DNA from 3 places in the Sphingobium sp. TomMM15 genome. Region 3 is predicted to be linked to each of the others. Evidence: riboswitches for the same ligand, from Rfam matches in the RefSeq annotation. Region 3 holds a riboswitch; each other region holds the start of a gene.
The links. Region 3 has a riboswitch for cobalamin ahead of ACZ51H_RS15940 (DUF1636 domain-containing protein). Riboswitches for the same ligand answer to the same signal wherever they lie in the genome.
Positions count from the first base shown of each region.

Region 1 (5,575 bases), on a different replicon from region 3:
CCCGGCATCACCACGGCAAGCGCTGCTGCCGCAAGCGGCAGCGCCTCGCTCACCCTGCGCGGCAAGGCGCGCGGCCTGACGCTGGTGACCGCGCATCTCAAAGCCAGTGAACCGCTCAAGCTCGACTGGGAGGCGCTCGCCCGTCCCGGCGGCACGCTTGGCATCTATATGGGCCGCGCCGCCGCCGGAGAGATCAGCCGCCAGCTGATCGCCGCAGGCCGCGATCCCGAAACGCCGGTGATGGTGGCGGTCAACGTCTCGCTCCCCACCGAACGCCTGATCCGCGGCAAGCTGTCCGCGCTTGCCTTTCTGGTCGCCACGATCAGCGACGAAGACCCGACCCTGCTGCTGATCGGCGAAGCGGTGGCGGGAACGTCCATGCCTGTAGGGGTTGCAGCTAGCGTCGCTCTACAGGTTTGAACTTGCCCTCCACATCTTTGCCTTGAGCCTGTCGATGCCGCTGCCTTAGTTGGAAGGAAGGTAAGGGGTTTCGGCAGGCTCAGACCGGTGGAGCCCGTGGGCTTGCGGTTGTAATGATGTAACTTCGTGCTCCTGCGAAGGCAGGAGCCCATTTGCGGCCGTGAGAACTGGGCTCCTGCCTGCGCAGGAGCACGGAGTGGTTAGTTCTTTGGCAATCCGGCAATATCCTGCGGTCGATTTATATTCGGCAGGACGATGTCCGCCCGCTCCACGATCCGCGCGCCGATCCGCTCCAGCCAACCATATATCGACCGGCTATTCTCCTCAGCCAGATGAGCATCCATTTCATCCGCAAGCCCGGCAGGCCAGAACCCCGCCATTTGCTGCCCCTTCAACACTGCAGCGCCTTCTCCCGTCAGCGCCTCCACCAGCGCCGCCGGATAGACCGGCATGTCGCATCCCGTCGTCAGCACCGCCTCATAGCCTTCGCTCCGCGCATGATGCAGCGCCGCATTCAGCCCGCCCAGCGGCCCCATGTCCGGCGCGGGCCGATCGGATAGGCTGGTCAGCCCCTCGACCGTCCGTCCGCATACCACCACCGCCTCAACGTGGGGCGCGATTGCCGCCACCGCATGCTCCATCAGAGTCCGCCCGTCCGGCATCAGCGCCATCGCCTTGTCGCTCCCGAACCGGCTGGATCGCCCGCCCGCCAATACCGCGCCCAGCAATCGCATTATCCACTCCTTGGCAGAACCCTCAACTTCCCCTATGGCGCGCGGCGTGAGCGGGCAACTGTTCACGACAGATCGCGCCGGAAAGGGAATGCGGTGCGGACGGGATCACCGTCCAACTCCGCGGCTGTCCCTGCAACTGTAAGCGGCGAGCGCGATGCACAGGGAAACCCGCAAGCCTTCAAAGGGGAAGGCGAGGGGGACCAGCCACTGGACCAAAAGTCCGGGAAGGCGTGCATCACCGCGACGACCCGCGAGCCAGGAAACCTACCGGCGCATGGTCGCTCTTGCCTTGGGTCCAGGGATAGGTCCGGGCACGGTGTTTTCCGTCTGAGCGACGAAGCGGCGCAGGGCCGCATCGGTGCGCGTGACGGGGCTGGCGTCTCTTCTTCCCGCGCATCGGCCGCTTATGCGGCAGGCCCTGGGCTCATGTCGCATGGCGCTCAGGGAAGACAGACATATGATCAGGACCGGAATTTCACTGCTGGCGCTCCTCGCCGCCACCCCCGCTCTCGCCGAAGATTCGGGCGAGATCGTCGTCACCGCGCTCGGCATTGAGCAACCCACCGATGAAGTCGGGCAGGCGGTGACCGTGATCGATGAAAAGACGATCGAAACGCGCCAGAATGTCAGCGTCGTGGACCTGCTGATCACCACCCCCGGCATCCGCTTCAACCGCACCGGCAGCCTGGGCAACGTCACCAGCGTGTCGGTGCGTGGCGCCGAAACGACGCAGACGCTGGTGCTGATCGACGGCGTGAAGGTCAACGACCCGAGCGGCATCGGCGATCAATATGATTTCGGCAATTTGCTTGTCGGCAACATCCGCCGGATCGAGGTGCTGCGCGGTTCCAACTCCATTGCCTATGGCAGCCAGGCGATCGGCGGCGTCGTCAACATCATGACCGGTATCCCAAGCGAAGGGTTCGGCGGCAAGGCGTCGGTCGATTATGGCTATGCCGATACGCTGAATGCGAAGGCGGATGTATCGGGCACCAGCGGCATATTGTCGGGCGGCGTGGGCCTCGCCTATTTCCGCACCGATGGCATCTCCGCTGTCTCTTCCGATTTTGGTGGCGCGGAAAAGGATGGCTATGAAAATATCACTGGCAATGCCCGGCTGAAGATCGCCTTCACCGATGATCTGAGCCTCGACCTGCGCGGCTATTATATCAACGGCGATCTCGACTATGACAGCTTCTTTGGCAGGCCGGCCGACAGCCCCGACGTCGCGAAGTCCAATCAATATATCGGCTATGCGGGCGTGAATTTGGCGCTGTTCGACGGCAAGCTGACCAACCGGGCGGCCGTTACCTGGTATCAGCAGGATCGCGATTATTATTTCGTGCGCGGCAACGCCCCGGACTTCGGCTATTCCGGGACGAACCTGCGCTTCGAATATGAAGGCGTCTATCAGCCCATCGATGACGTGAAGCTGCTGCTCGGCTATGAACATGAGCGGCCCGATTATGAGTTTTTCGGCTTCGGTTCGCAGGAAAGCCACCGCGCCAACATCGACAGCATCTATGCGCTGGCCGTGGTAAAGCCGGTAGCGGGCCTGTCCATGACAGCAGGGGTGCGTCATGACGATCACAGCCAGTTCGGCGGCGCGACGACGTTCGGCGCGAACGCCAACTACACGCCCAATGGTGGCGCGACCAATTTCCGCCTGAGCTACGGGGAGGGCTTCAAGGCGCCGTCGCTCTATCAGCTTTACGATACATTCAGCGGCAATCCGGACCTGAAGCCCGAGCGTTCGAAGAGCTACGACATCGGCTTCGACCAGAATCTGGGGAGCGACCGGGCGGTGCTGTCCGTCACCGGATTCTGGCGCGACACGCGGGACCAGCTGAATTACGACAATACGACCTTCACCTATGGCAATCTGGATCGCACCCGCGCCAAGGGCGTGGAAACGACGCTGACGCTGCGTCCGGTCGATGCACTGACCTTCACCGCCGCCTATAGCTATGTCGATGCGCGTGATCGTTCGCCGGGCAGCGCGGCCTTTGGCGAGCGCCTGCTGCGCCGCGCCGCTAACGCCGTCAGCGCATCGGTCGATTATGCCTGGTCCTTCGGCCTGTCGACCGGGGCGACCGTGACGATGGTCAGCGACAGCGTCGATCTCGACCCCGTGACCCGCAACCGGGTGCAGATTGACGGCTATGCGGTAACGGATATCCGCGCCTCCTTCCCAATCACGGAAAGGCTCGAAATCTACGGCCGCATCGACAATTTGTTCGATCAGGAATACGCCACCGCCTATGGTTATGGCACCTACGGCCGGTCGGCCTATGGCGGCGTGCGTGTCCGCTTCTGACGGTAGAAGGTGAAGGGGGTGGGCGACCGCCCCCCTTCATCGCCGGGGCGCGGCCTTTGGCTGCGTCCTGCCTTTGCTTGCGGCGTCCGCCTGCGTCACGATGCTGCGCGCGGCCTGCACATAAGCGGGGCCGCCGCACACCGTCCAGGCTTGCGGCACGCGGATGCGGGGGATGGATCGCAGCACCGGGTGGTGCAGCATCTCCGTCCCCTGATCGACGACCTTTTCGCTGCCTTCCTCCACGATCAGATAATCGGGCCTGGCCGCGATCATCTCCTCCAGCGGCACCTGCGCCAGCGCTGGCTTGCCAAGCTTTGCTGCCAGATTGGTGAGGCCCGCGCGCCGGATCAACTCATCGACCAAAGTTCCGGTCCCGGTCATATAGCCGCGCCGCTGATAATAGGCAGCCACGCCGCCGCGCCGGGACCGGGGCAGGGCGGCGAGGTCGCGCTCCATGCCCGCGATCATCGCCTCGCCCCGCGCGGGATGGCCGACAATGGCCGCCACCTGCCGGATCTGTCCCCTGATCGCCGCGAAGCTGTCCGCGCTCGCCAGCCCCAGCTTGCGCCATCGCCCGTCCGGCGCGCTGACAACGCCGCCAGTGCCATCGGGAAAGCCGATCACCAAATCGGGACGCAGCGCCAATACCTCTTCGGCCGGACGTTTCAGTACCGGAAAACGCCGCGCCTTGGCGATCGCCGCCGACAGTTCCGGATCATGCCCATAGGGACTCAGAGCCGCGATCTGCCCCGGATCGGCGAGCGCCAGCACATATTGGTCGGAACAGGTGTTGAGCGACACGATATGCTTGGGCGGCACGGGGGCGGCTCCGGTCAGGCTGACCAAACAACATATCGCCAACATCCTTCTGCGCACCAATCCAGCCTCCGCAAAGCGCCGTGCTCCCGCTTTCGCCGCAGCACTACAACCCCTATCAGCAGCCTTGGAGCGCGCAAGCCATGAAGGCCCGCCGCCATCCCCTGCTGCTCCCCATCCTAATCGCGCTCACCCTTTTGGCAGCGCTTGGCTCCCTTACACTGGGCGCGGTCCCACTCTCTCCCGCCCGCATCCTGGCCGTCCTCACTGGCGGCGGTGACGAAGTCGCCCGCGCCATCCTCATCGACCTGCGCCTGCCCCGCATGCTGCTCGGTCTCATCGTCGGCGCGATGCTCGGCCTCGCCGGAGCCGCGCTTCAGGGCTATCTCCGCAACCCACTCGCTGAACCCTCGGTCCTCGGCGCCTCCAACGCGGCAGCTCTCGGCGCTGTCTGCGCCCTCTACTTCGGCCTCGCGCAGCTTCACCCGCTCATCCTCCCCGCCCTCGCCATCACCAGCAGCCTCATCGCCATCGCCGCGCTGTTCCTGCTCGCAGGCCCATCGGAAAGCCCACTGACCCTGATCCTCGCAGGCATAGCGGTCGCAACCCTCGCGGGGGCGGGGATCAGCCTGTCGCTCAACCTTTCACCCAATCCCTTCGCCGCGATGGAGATCATGAGCTGGCTGATGGGCAGCCTTGAAAATCGCAGCTACGCCCATGTCTGGATCGCGCTGCCCTGCGTCCTCATCGGCGCCGCGCTGCTGATCGCCGACGGCCGCAGCCTCGACGCGCTGACCTTGGGGGAGGAGGGCGCCCAAGCACTGGGCGTGGACCTTTCCAAGGCGCGACTGCGTATGATGCTGGGTGTCGCCATCGGCGTCGGCGGAGCAGTGGCAGTTTCGGGCGCGATCGGTTTCGTCGGCCTCATCGTCCCTCACTTGGTCCGTCCCCTGACGGATCGCTCCCCTTCGGCCATCCTGCTCCCCTCGCTGCTCGGCGGTGCGGCGCTGCTGACGCTGGCGGACATCGGCGTCCGGCTGATCCCCACCAGCAGCGAACTCAAGCTCGGCGTTCTGACCGCATTGCTCGGCGTCCCCGTCTTCCTCGTCCACCTGATGCGGGAGCGGCGGCTATGGTAACCATCCGCACCGACAACCTGTCCGTTCGCCTTGGCCGCCATGCCGCCGTGACCAGCGTCACCACGGTGCTGGCGCCGGGGCAACTGGTCGGCATCATAGGCCCCAATGGCGCTGGCAAATCCACGCTGATCCGCGCCCTGCTCGGCCTC
Region 1 covers NZ_AP027314.1:98,297-103,871, forward strand. The annotation lists gene cobA (uroporphyrinogen-III C-methyltransferase) at 1-420, shown strand, start outside; gene mobA (molybdenum cofactor guanylyltransferase) at 621-1,154, opposite strand; cobalamin riboswitch at 1,216-1,440, shown strand; gene ACZ51H_RS00500 (TonB-dependent receptor plug domain-containing protein) at 1,612-3,471, shown strand; gene ACZ51H_RS00505 (ABC transporter substrate-binding protein) at 3,508-4,335, opposite strand; gene ACZ51H_RS00510 (FecCD family ABC transporter permease) at 4,431-5,426, shown strand; gene ACZ51H_RS00515 (ABC transporter ATP-binding protein) at 5,420-5,575, shown strand, end outside.
Region 1: another riboswitch for cobalamin. It lies ahead of ACZ51H_RS00500 (TonB-dependent receptor plug domain-containing protein); the one in region 3 lies ahead of ACZ51H_RS15940 (DUF1636 domain-containing protein).

Region 2 (5,575 bases), 100 kb from region 3:
TCCAGATCGCCCTTCATCAGGCCGAGCCAGTTGGCATAGGCCGCGACCTTGTCCGCCGCATCCACCGCCGCAACGGAATCCTCCAGATCGCAAATGGTCGACAGCGCCGATTCCAGCACAACGTCCGCCAGATGCGCCGGGTCATCCCGCCCGATCGGATGGCTTGCGTCGATCACCAGTTCAATATGCAGCCCATTGTTGCGAAGCAGGATGTTATCCCCTGCCCGCCCGGCAAGTTGCGCGGGGGCGCGCAAGACCGGCACGCCACCCGCCCAATCCGCCCAGCTTCCTTCCGCCAGAGGAACCGCCCGATCCAGAAACGCCTTGGCCCTCCCAATCACCTGTGCGCCGCGCGCCGGATCATAGCCCTTGCCCGCCGCCGCGCCGGGGATCGCATCGGTCCCATACAGCGCATCGTAAAGGCTGCCCCAACGTGCATTGGCCGCGTTCAGCAGGAACCGTGCATTGAGGATAGGCACCACCAACTGCGGCCCCGCCAAGGTCGCCAGCTCTGCATCCACCCGACCCGACCCGATGGAAAAAGGCGCGGGTTCCGGCACCAGATAGCCGATCTGGGTCAGGAAAGCCCGATAAGCATCCGCATCAAAGGGCCGCCCCGCTTGCTCGCCATGCCAGCTGTCGATCTGCGCCTGAATAACATCCCTCTTTTCCAGCAGAGCCGCATTAAGCGGCGCAAACCGCGCGAAAATCGCAGCCGCGCCCTTCCAAAACGCCTCCGCCGCGATCCCCGTCCCCGGCAGGACTTCCCCATCGATAAAGCGCGCCAGCTCGGCGGCAACCCTCAGGCCCGATTTCTCGATCATGCCGTCCATGGGCAACTCTCCATCCAAAATACTGTGACGAAAGCCTATAGACCCCTCTCCATCCTCGCACTAGACAACAAGAACTCAAAGCATCTGTTCCTCACAGGAAAAGATCATCGATGGATCCCGATTATCTTCTCTTCGCCCGCGCGGTAGAGGCAGGCAGCCTTTCGGCGGCAGGCCGCATATTGAACATCTCGCCCGCCATGATGTCGAAACGCATCTCCCGGCTGGAAGCGCGCCTCGGCGTCCGCCTCATCCATCGCACCACGCGCCGCCTTGCCCTGACGGAGGAAGGCGTCGGCCTGCACCGCGACCTGGTCGCCATCCTCGACGCCATCCAGCAGGCGGAGCAACGCGTCACCAGTCGGCATCGGAGCGCGTCCGGGCCGCTGCGCATTTCGGCTCCCACCTCCTTCGGCCGCCTGCATGTGGCGCCTCATGTCGGCCGCTTTCTGGACCTCCATCCGCGCGTCGATCTCGAACTCAACCTGTCCGACGCCTATGAAGACCTGCTCGCCGAGCGCATCGACGGGGCAATCCGCATCACCAGCGACATTCCTCTCCATCTGGAGGGACATCATCTCGCCACCAACCGCCGCATCCTCTGCGCCAGCCCAGCCTATCTCGCCGCGCATGGCATTCCGGACAAGATCGCCGACCTCCCCCGCCACCGCCTACTCGCGGCCGATGGACAATTGCCATGGCGGCTGGTGAATGGCCGCGCGCGCAAGCTGATTGATGGCCAAAGCCATGTCCGCACCAACAGCAGCGAAATCGTGCGCGAACTTGCCCTGACCGGCGTCGGGATCGCCTTGCGCTCGCTCTGGGACGTGGGCGACCTGATCGCGGAAGGCAGCCTCGTCCGGGTCCTCGATAGCTGGGAAGGCCCCGCTGACCTCGCCGTTCACGCCGTCCACCCCCGCGCCGCAGGTCGTCCCGCCGCCGTAGACGCCTTCATCGGCTTCTTGCGCGAAACCTTCCGCGATGCATCGTGGAACCGGGGCGGCTGATAGCAAGAAGCCCCTTAGCGCCATCCGCTTAACTGCTTGAAAAGCGCAGAAATCCCTTCCTGAAATCATTTGCAAGCAGGCTGTCAAAAAACAGAAGCTTTCCGGAGTTAACCTGCGTAATGGCAGCGGGAAACAGGCCGATGTTATCGTTCGAGCCATAAGAAATTGAGAGAGGATAAGGGCCATGCGCCCCAATGACGCATCACATTTTTCCGCCTGCGCCGCCCAGGAAGCGCGGCAAGCCAGGGAAGCGCGCCTGCGCGGCGCAGACCAGGCCACCATCGCCCTCCACAATGAACGCGCCGTCCGCTACCAAGCCATGGCCCTACGCCTCCAGCGCGAGCACGGCGCGACGCTGAACTGATCCATCAACGCCAAGCGGCTACGTCAGCGTCCCACCACGTACCGTCATGCCAGCGAAAGCTGGCATCTCAGGCGACCACGCGCCTCCTAGCAAGGGGATCCCAGCTTCCGCTGGGATGACAAACGGAAAAATGAGGGACACGCCCATTCCCTCTCCCCTTCAGGGGAGAGGGTGCCGAGCAAAGCGAAGGCGGGAGAGGGGAACGCAAAGCACGACCGCCGCTCCCCTCTCCCCAACCCTCTCCCCTGAAGGGGAGAGGGGGTAAGTTACCTCACCCAACCACCCCCCTTGCCCTACCCCCACAGCTCCGCTATCCCCCCGTCACCCGGGCAACCCCCGGGCATGATCGCGCCGGTGCCTCGAAAGAGGCTTAAAAGGGAACATGGTAAAGGAGGCATCCGCCTCCCCAAGCCAAGGCTGTCCCTGCAACTGTAAGCGGCGAGCGCGATGCACATCGCCCCACCTCATAGGCGGGATGGGGCAAGTCACTGGGCCGGACGCTAAATCCTGCGAGGCCCGGGAAGGCCGTGCATCAAGCGATGACCCGCGAGCCAGGAGACCTGCCAGCGTCTGGTCGCTCTTGCCTTGGTCCAGGGGATGGCCGCGGCACGGTAGTTTCCGTCTGAGCGACGAACGAGCGGCGAGAGGCCGCTTCGGTGACGCTGGCGGCCGCCTTGGGGGCGTCCGGTCGCCCGCGCGCGCCGGTCGCCGTCTGGCGGCAGGTCTCTCGCCGAGAGTCGCCAGACGCCCGGAGTGCATCAAGTGAAACTACCCAATCATCTCCACCGCGCTGCCTGCGCGCTGACCGCCACGCTCCTCCCACTGCCCACCTTCGCCGCCGACGCGAACGACGCAGGCGAGGATGCCAACACCATCATCGTCTTCGGCCGAGGCGAGGACAAGATCGGCACCGCTCATGCGGCAAGCGAGGGCGGCGTCGGCGGCGCGGACCTTCTCGTCCGCCCGCTGCTGCGCGTCGCCGAACTGCTCGAAGCGGTGCCCGGCATGGTCGCGGCCCAACATTCGGGCAGCGGCAAGGCCAATCAATATTTCCTGCGCGGCTTCAATCTCGATCATGGGTCCGACTTCACCACCTATATTGACGGGGTTCAGATGAACTTCCGCACACACGGTCACGGCCAGGGCTATCTCGACTTGAACGGCCTCATCCCCGAAATCATCGCGAGGGAGGATTTTCGCAAAGGCCCCTATCGCGCCGATGGCGGCGACTTCGCGCTCGCGGGCGCGGCCTATATGACCACGATCGACGGCTATGACCGTCCATGGGTCGCGGCGGAGGGCGGCTCCTTCGGCTGGCGCAGACTGGCGGCGGGCGGCACGGTAAAGGCGGGCGCAGGCAATCTCACCCTCGTCGCCCAGGCCAAGGCTTATGACGGCCCGTGGCAGGAGGCCGAACATCTGCGCCACTATGCAGGCTTCGCCAAATATACGCTCCCCGCCGGGGCCGGTAAGATCGACGCCACGCTCCACGCCTATCGCGCGACATGGCGCCCGACCGAGCAGATACCCGAACGGATCATCGGCACGCCGCTCTGCCCCGATGTCTTCTGTTCGCCCGATCCGTCCGCGCGCGGCGAAACGACGCGCATCATCGGCAACATCGCTACCATCCAGCCGACATGGCGCACCAATCTCTACGCGCAATTCTATGACTGGACGATGTTCTCCAACCCCACCTACACCGATCCCGACGGCACCAGCGCGCAGATCGAGCAGTTCGACCGCCGCTGGGTATTGGGCTTCACCGGCGAAAAGCGTTGGGACATCGCCCCGGCACTGCAACTGAAGCTCGGCACGGAAAATCGCTATGACGCGATCGGCAATGTCGGCGTCAATCGCACGTCGAACCGCGCCTTCCTATCCTCACTCGGCCGCTATCGCGTAAAGCAGGGTTCAGCAGCCCTTTATGGCGAAGCGACCGTCACGCCGCTGCCGGGCTTGCGAGTCACTGGCGGCCTGCGCGGCGACTATTATCATTACGACGTCCGCGCCCGCGACGCCGTCGCCGCTGCGCTGGGCGAAGGCAGCGGATCGGACACGCTCGTCTCCCCCAAGGCATCGGCCGCCTGGGCGATCACGCCGCGTCTTGAACTTTATGCCAATTGGGGCCGGGGCTTTCATTCCAACGATGCGCGCGGCGCGGTCAATGTCGACACGCCTGTCCCGATGCTCGTGCGCGGCACGGGCAAGGAATTGGGCGGCCGCCTGCAACTACCCGGCTTCACCTTCACCGCGACCTATTGGTGGCTGAATGTCGGCAGCGAGTTGCGCTTCGTCGGCGACTCAAACGCGGTCGAGCCCAGCGGAGCCAGCCGCCGCCACGGCTATGAGCTTGTCGCTTTCTGGCGCCCGCTCCCCTGGCTCGCCTTGGACGGCAACTACACCGCCAGCCACAGCCGCTATACCAATGGCGACCATATCCCCAACGCTTTCAAAAATGCCGCGTCCGCCGGGGCCGCCATCGTGCTCGATCCATGGGAAGCCAGCATCCGCGTCCGTCACCTTGGCCCCTCACCACTGATCGAGGACAATAGCGTGCGCGATTCCGGCAGCACGGTCGTCAATGCCCGCGCCGCGTGGAAAGGCAAGCGGGTGCAAGTCTATGCCGAACTGCTCAACATCCTTGGCAGCCGGGACAAGGACATCGCTTATTATTACGAGTCCTACCTTCCCGCCGCCGATGCGGAGCCTGTCGAAGGGAGGCTAAGCCGCGTGGTCGAACCGCGATCGGTGAGAGGCGGCGTCAAGTTCAGCTTCTGATGCTGGGGAAGGCCGCGTCTAGAAAGAGCCTGCGGCCTTTCCAATCAATGGCTTACATAATGAACGGCGATGTTCATAAAGTAAAAGTGAACAGAGCAACAATCAAACTTCAATAGAATACATGTTAAATACCCGTGGAAATTTTGAGACGTAGTTGACGTCTTTTCGCCGCTATGCAATTTTCCCCCTCGGCAATCTGGACAAAGAATCAGTAGCCTGGAGAGGATGCCAATGAAACACGCACCATTAAGGGGCGCCGTTTTTCACGCGATATTGCGTGACTGCCTGGAAGCACAGCGCGCCCCCAAGGAAACAGAAATACAACTGATCGCCTGCAAAATATGGCAGGACAGTTTCGCGGCGATCACGCACAAGAACTGGCACGACCTCGTACCGGGCGGCGAGGAGTATGAATACACCATCAACGCCGCGCGCATGGCCTTCGGCCTGCACGCGACCAACACCGCCGCCTAAATGGATAGCCCAATCCGCTTACGCCGACGATTGCCGGATCAAAGCTGGAACTGGGTTATCCATTCGCAGATCAGCGCGGGCTTGCTCTCGCCTTCTATCTCTACCGTTGCTTCGGTGGT
Region 2 covers NZ_AP027315.1:593,353-598,927, reverse strand. The annotation lists gene ACZ51H_RS15465 (malate synthase G) at 1-833, opposite strand, end outside; gene ACZ51H_RS15460 (LysR family transcriptional regulator) at 944-1,837, shown strand; gene ACZ51H_RS15455 (hypothetical protein) at 2,022-2,201, shown strand; cobalamin riboswitch at 2,537-2,783, shown strand; gene ACZ51H_RS15450 (TonB-dependent receptor) at 3,024-4,982, shown strand; gene ACZ51H_RS15445 (hypothetical protein) at 5,214-5,456, shown strand; gene ACZ51H_RS15440 (MaoC family dehydratase) at 5,495-5,575, opposite strand, start outside.
Region 2: another riboswitch for cobalamin. It lies ahead of ACZ51H_RS15450 (TonB-dependent receptor); the one in region 3 lies ahead of ACZ51H_RS15940 (DUF1636 domain-containing protein).

Region 3 (5,575 bases):
CCCAGGCTCCAGGCGAGCAGGGCGGTGCCCAGCATCATCGTGTCGCCCGCAAAGATCAGCGAGGCGCATAGCCATAACGCGATGTTGGCGGCGATCAGCCCCGCGAAGATGAAAGTGGCACGGCGACGAAGCGCCGGAAATTGCATGGCCATAAAAGCATGGCTCCCGTCAGCGTCAGCGAGACTGGACGGGGCCTCCGCTACGCGGCCGACATCACGCGCCGGACGGACGCGATGAAGCGTCCGGCACATGAAGCCGGTGCGGCCCCGCCGCACGCGTCGCTCAGACGGAATACCGTGCCCCGGCCATCCCCTGGGCCAAAGCAAGAGCGACCAGACGCCGACAGGTCTCCTGGCTTGCGGGTCATCGCTCGACACATGGCCTTCCCAGGCCTCGCATGATTTAGCGTCCGGCCCAGTGGCTGACCCCCGACAAGTGACGGAAGGTCGATATGCGTCTCGCTCACCGCTTACAGTTGCAGGGACAGCCGCGGATTTGGGTGCCTTTTCAGCAACCCGCACCGCATTCCCTTTAAAGCCCTTCCGGGCACCGGCGCGATCGTGGCCGTGCATAGATGGCTTAGCCACCAAAGGGAAGCGGCAGTTGCATGGCCGCGTCCATTTGCTTGCCGGAGGCACATTGCCCGCCTAGACCGGCCCTATGTCTTCGCCCTTCTCCTTCACCCGCATCACCCCCGATGGCGAAGCATCGCCCGTGACGCGCGAGTTGGCGGAGGAAGTGCCCGTCGCGATCGAGTTCAACGGCGTTGGCTATGCCGTGTTGATGGCGACGCCCGCCGACGTTGCGGAACTGGTGCAGGGGTTCGCGCTGGCCGAGCGGCTGGTCATCCCATCCGACGCGCCGCTCGACGTCGAGGTCCATGCTACTGAGCAGGGCTTGGTCGCACGGGCTACGCTGCCGGAAGACCGCGTCGAGGGGCTGCTCGGCCGGGTCCGTCATCGCGTCTCCGATTCCTCTTGTGGTCTGTGCGGCGTGGAAAATCTGGAACAGGCGATGCGGCCCTTGCCTGCCGTGACCGCCCGATCGGAAGCGAGCCGGGAAGCTATCTTCGGCGCCCTGCGCGATCTTGCCGCACATCAGCCGCTCAACCGGCAAACCGGCGCGGTCCATGCCGCTGCCTTGGCGGGGCCGGATGGCGCTATTCGCCTCGCCTATGAGGATGTGGGACGTCACAATGCTTTCGACAAGCTGATCGGGGCCATGCGGCGGGGGCAAATGTCCTGGGATGGCGGTTTCGCGCTGTTGTCCTCCCGATGTTCCTTTGAGCTGGTGGAAAAGGCAGCGCTCGCCAATTGCCCCCTGCTCGTCACCATCTCCGCCCCGACCCGTCTGGCCGCCGAGCGCGCGGCCAGCGCCGGATTGCCGATCGTCGTGCTTGCCCGGCCCGATGCCGTGCTCGCGGTGGGCGAACTGCCCGACTGACGAAGCGCCGCTCCATCTACCGCTTGCGGACGCGCCACCGCCTCTTTATCAGCAGCCCCGCGACAGGTTCCCCTCGGGGATCAAAAGGGAAGTCGGGTGTAATGCCCGCGCTGCCCCTGCAACTGTAAGCGGTGAGTGGACCGGCCACGCAGCCATTGGGGGAGCTTTTCCCCCGAGAAGGCGGCCGGTGCGCAGCGACCCGTGAGCCAGGAGACCTGCCTGCCGCAGTCGTTCTTCGACCGGACAGGGTGTGCCGGACGAACGGGGTTCCCCTCGCGGACGACAGCCACCGCCTTGCTCGCCATTCGGCCGGGCTGGGCTGTTTGCGGTTCGATTTTGCGAGGAGGGCCATGATGACGGTCTTTCATGTTCACATGGTTATGGAAGCGCGCCGCTGATGCTGTGCGCGGTCGAAAACGGGGCGTCGGTGGTGGTCTGCTCGACCTGCCGCCTGTCCGCCGATCAGCGGGAAGATGGGGCAGGGCGACGCGGCGGCGCGCTGTTGGTTGCGGCCATGCGCGACCTTCAGGCGGCCGAGCCTGCCTATGAAGCGGTTGCCGTGCAGGACATGCCCTGCCTCTTCGCCTGCCAGCGTCATTGCACCGTTCATGTGCGTGGTCCCGGCAAAGTCGGCTATGTGCTGGGCGACTTCACCCCGGACGCGGACGCCGCGCGCGCCATCCTTGACTATGCCCTGCGCCACGCCGCCAGCGAAGAAGGCGTCGTTCGCTACGCCGAGTGGCCGCAGGGGGTGAAGGGCCATTTCATCGTCCGCACGCCGCCCGAAGGTTTCGTCTGCACATGATCCACTTTCAGGATCGCGCCGCCTTCCAATCCGCGCTTGCCACGCTCCCGGAACCTGATGCGGCAACAGTCGAAGCCGCAGCCGCCCGTCAGGCCTCCTTGACGAAGCCCGCCGGATCGCTCGGTCGTTTGGAGGACATCGCCCTCTTCATGGCAGGCTGGCAGGGCCGCGAACGTCCACGCGCCGACCGCATTCGCGCCGCCATCTTCGCGGGGAATCATGGCGTCGCCGCGCGCGGGGTCAGCGCCTTCCCGGCTTCCGTCACCGCGCAGATGGTCGCGAATTTCCAGGCAGGAGGCGCGGCGATCAACGTACTCGCCACCGCCTGCGGAGCCGAGCTGGTCATTGTCCCGCTCGCCCTCGACAAACCCACCGCCGACATATGCGAAGCCCCCGCCATGACGGAGGCCGAATGCCTCGACGCCCTGAACGCGGGCGCCGCCGCCGTCGTGCAAGATTGCGACCTGTTCTTCGCAGGTGAAATGGGCATCGCCAACACCACCCCCGCCGCCGGGCTGTGCCTTCAATCCTTCGGCGGCGAGGCGCAGGACTGGACGGGGAGGGGCACCGGCATCGACGCAGCAGCCCTCACTCGCAAGACGCAGGCCGTCCAGATCGCGCATACGCTGCACGGTCCCCATTGCACCGACGCCTTCGAAACCCTCCGCCGTCTCGGCGGGCGAGAGATCGCGGCGATGGCAGGCGCCGTCCTTGCCGCGCGCATGATGCGTGTGCCGGTGCTGCTCGACGGCTTTATCTGCGGCGCGGCCATCGCCCCTCTGGCGCGAGACAATCCCGCCATCACGGCCCACTGCCTCGCCGCCCACTGCTCCGCCGAAGCAGGCCATGTCCGGCTGCTCGAAAAGCTCGGCCTGCACCCCTTGCTTCACCTCAACATGCGCCTCGGCGAAGGCAGCGGCGCAGCGGTCGCGGCGCAACTCATCCGCTCGGCCGTCGCCGCGCACGACCAGATGGCAACCTTCGCCGAAGCCGCCGTGGCTAACGCGCTATGAGCCCCCTCACGCTCCACCTGATGCGCCACGCCGCGCCACAAACGCCCGGCCTCCTGCTCGGTCACATGGATATGCCGCCCGACCCGGCCGCCATGCAGCTATGTGTCGAACGATCCCGCGCGCTTGCGTTCGACCGCCTGATCAGCTCCGACCTGACACGCGCCCGCGCTCCCGCCGCCCTGATCGCCGCCGCCCGGCAGGTGCCGCACGACATCGACGCGCGCTGGCGCGAACTGCACTTCGGCGAATGGGAGGGCACCGACCCCGCCACTCTGCCCGCCGAGGAAATTGGTCCCTTCTGGTCGTCCCCCGATGACCATCCTCCGCCGGGAGGGGAAAGCTGGTCCAGCCTTTGCCTGCGCGTAAAGGCGGCACTTGGCGAAATCGACCGGCCATCGCTGGTTCTCACCCATGCCGGTGCGATACGTGGCGCGCTGACTACCCTGTGCGGCTTCACTTACCAGCAGGCCTGGGCAATCGACCTTCCCTATGGTGCCTTGCTCAGCCTGCGTATCTGGACGGGAGACAATCCAAACGCGCAGATCACCGGCCTCGTGACATGATCCGCCTCGTCCTCGCGCTGCAACTCATGACCCGCCTGCCGCTCCCGCAAGTGCGCGCGGAGGAGGAGGACTTTGCCGCTGCGATCCGCTGGTTTCCCGCGACCGGCATCATCGTCGGCCTCGCCGTCGCCGCCGCCATGACGATCGGCCTGATCGTCGAACCCTGGATGGCCGCCTTGCTCGGCCTGATCGCCTGGGTCGCCATCACCGGGGCGCTTCATCTCGACGGTCTTGGCGACATCGCTGACGGGGTAGGGGCAGCCCATGGCGACCCGGCAAAGCTGTCCGCCGTTCTTGCCGACCCGCATATCGGGAGCTTCGGCGTCGTCACCATCGTCCTGCAACTGCTGGCGAAGCTCGTCCTGCTGCGCCTCTGCGCGGAGCATGTCGCGCCGATCGCCCTCATCGCCGTGCCCTTCGTCGCGCGGATCGGCCCCCTGGCATGGACCCTCTGGCTCCCGCCGCTCCATGAGGGCCTGGCCAGCCGCTTCCGCGAAAGCATCAGCCCGGCGCATCTGCTCGGCTGGACGATGCTGGCCCTAGCTTTCTGCCTGATCATTCCCGCCCTCCTGTCCGCCGCTATCCTCGTCCCGCTTTGGGGATGGTGGCTGCGCAGCCGGATCGGCGGCATTTCTGGCGATGGTCATGGTGCCGGGATCGAACTCATCGAAAGCGGCCTGCTAGCCGCACTGGTGCTGGCACGATGAGTGGTATCTTCCATTGGCATGGTGGTCGTCTGGCTGCGGCGCGTCAGCATTATGAGACGCGCCTTCCCTGGATTGATCTTTCCACCGGCATAAATCCGCTCGTCTGGCCCGGCACCGCCACGATCAACCCGGACTGGCAATCCCTCCCCGATCCCGCGGCACTTGCCGATCTCGAACAGGCTGCCGCCACATATTTCGGCGTCTCCCCCGATCACATCTGCGCACTGCCGGGTAGCGAAACCGGCCTGCGCCTGCTTCATCATTTGATTGATGCACCCGCCTGCCATATCCTGCCGTCTTACCGCACCCATGCGCAGGTTTTCCCGAACTCGCGCCCGTTGCAGCGACCCGAAGACGCGCCACCGGGCACCGCCCTCCTGCTCGCCAATCCTAACAATCCCGATGGCCGCCTCTACACGCGGGCGCAGATGCAGCAGCTTCTCGCCCAACAGGAAAGGGAAGGTGGCTGGCTGGTCGTCGATGAGGCCTTTGCTGACTGCCTGCCCGGCGCCAGCATGGCGGTCGAAGTCGCGGATTCCCGCCGCCTGCTCATCTTCCGTTCCTTCGGCAAATTCTTCGGGCTCGCTGGTGTCCGCCTCGGCTTCCTCCTCGGCCCGGCCTCCATCATTGCCGCCTGCCGCAGGCTGCTGGGAGACTGGCCCCTTTCCGCAGCCGCGATCGACTTTGGCCGCGCCGCCTGTCGAGACCAGCGCTGGATTGACGAGACGATCGCGACCCTCCCCGCCCGCGCCGCCAGCCTCGATGCGCTACTTATCCGCCACGGCTTCATCCCGCGCGGCGATTGCCCGCTATTCCGCCTGATCGACACGCCGAACGCCGCCGCCCTGTTCGACCGCCTCGCGCGCCACGCCATTCTCACCCGCCCTTTCGAAGATTACCCTCATTGGCTCCGCTTCGGTCTGCCCGCCGATGATGCCGCCATGTCCCGGCTGGACGAAGCGCTTGGTTGAGCTGGCCGCGCTGATCATCGATGCGGCACTAGGCTGGCCAGCCCGGTTGCACACCCGTATCGGCCACCCGGTC
Region 3 covers NZ_AP027315.1:694,692-700,266, forward strand. The annotation lists gene ACZ51H_RS15930 (HoxN/HupN/NixA family nickel/cobalt transporter) at 1-152, opposite strand, end outside; cobalamin riboswitch at 325-569, opposite strand; gene fdhD (formate dehydrogenase accessory sulfurtransferase FdhD) at 661-1,443, shown strand; cobalamin riboswitch at 1,491-1,680, shown strand; gene ACZ51H_RS15940 (DUF1636 domain-containing protein) at 1,841-2,248, shown strand; gene cobT (nicotinate-nucleotide--dimethylbenzimidazole phosphoribosyltransferase) at 2,245-3,261, shown strand; gene ACZ51H_RS15950 (histidine phosphatase family protein) at 3,258-3,824, shown strand; gene ACZ51H_RS15955 (adenosylcobinamide-GDP ribazoletransferase) at 3,821-4,531, shown strand; gene ACZ51H_RS15960 (threonine-phosphate decarboxylase) at 4,528-5,502, shown strand; gene cbiB (adenosylcobinamide-phosphate synthase CbiB) at 5,462-5,575, shown strand, end outside.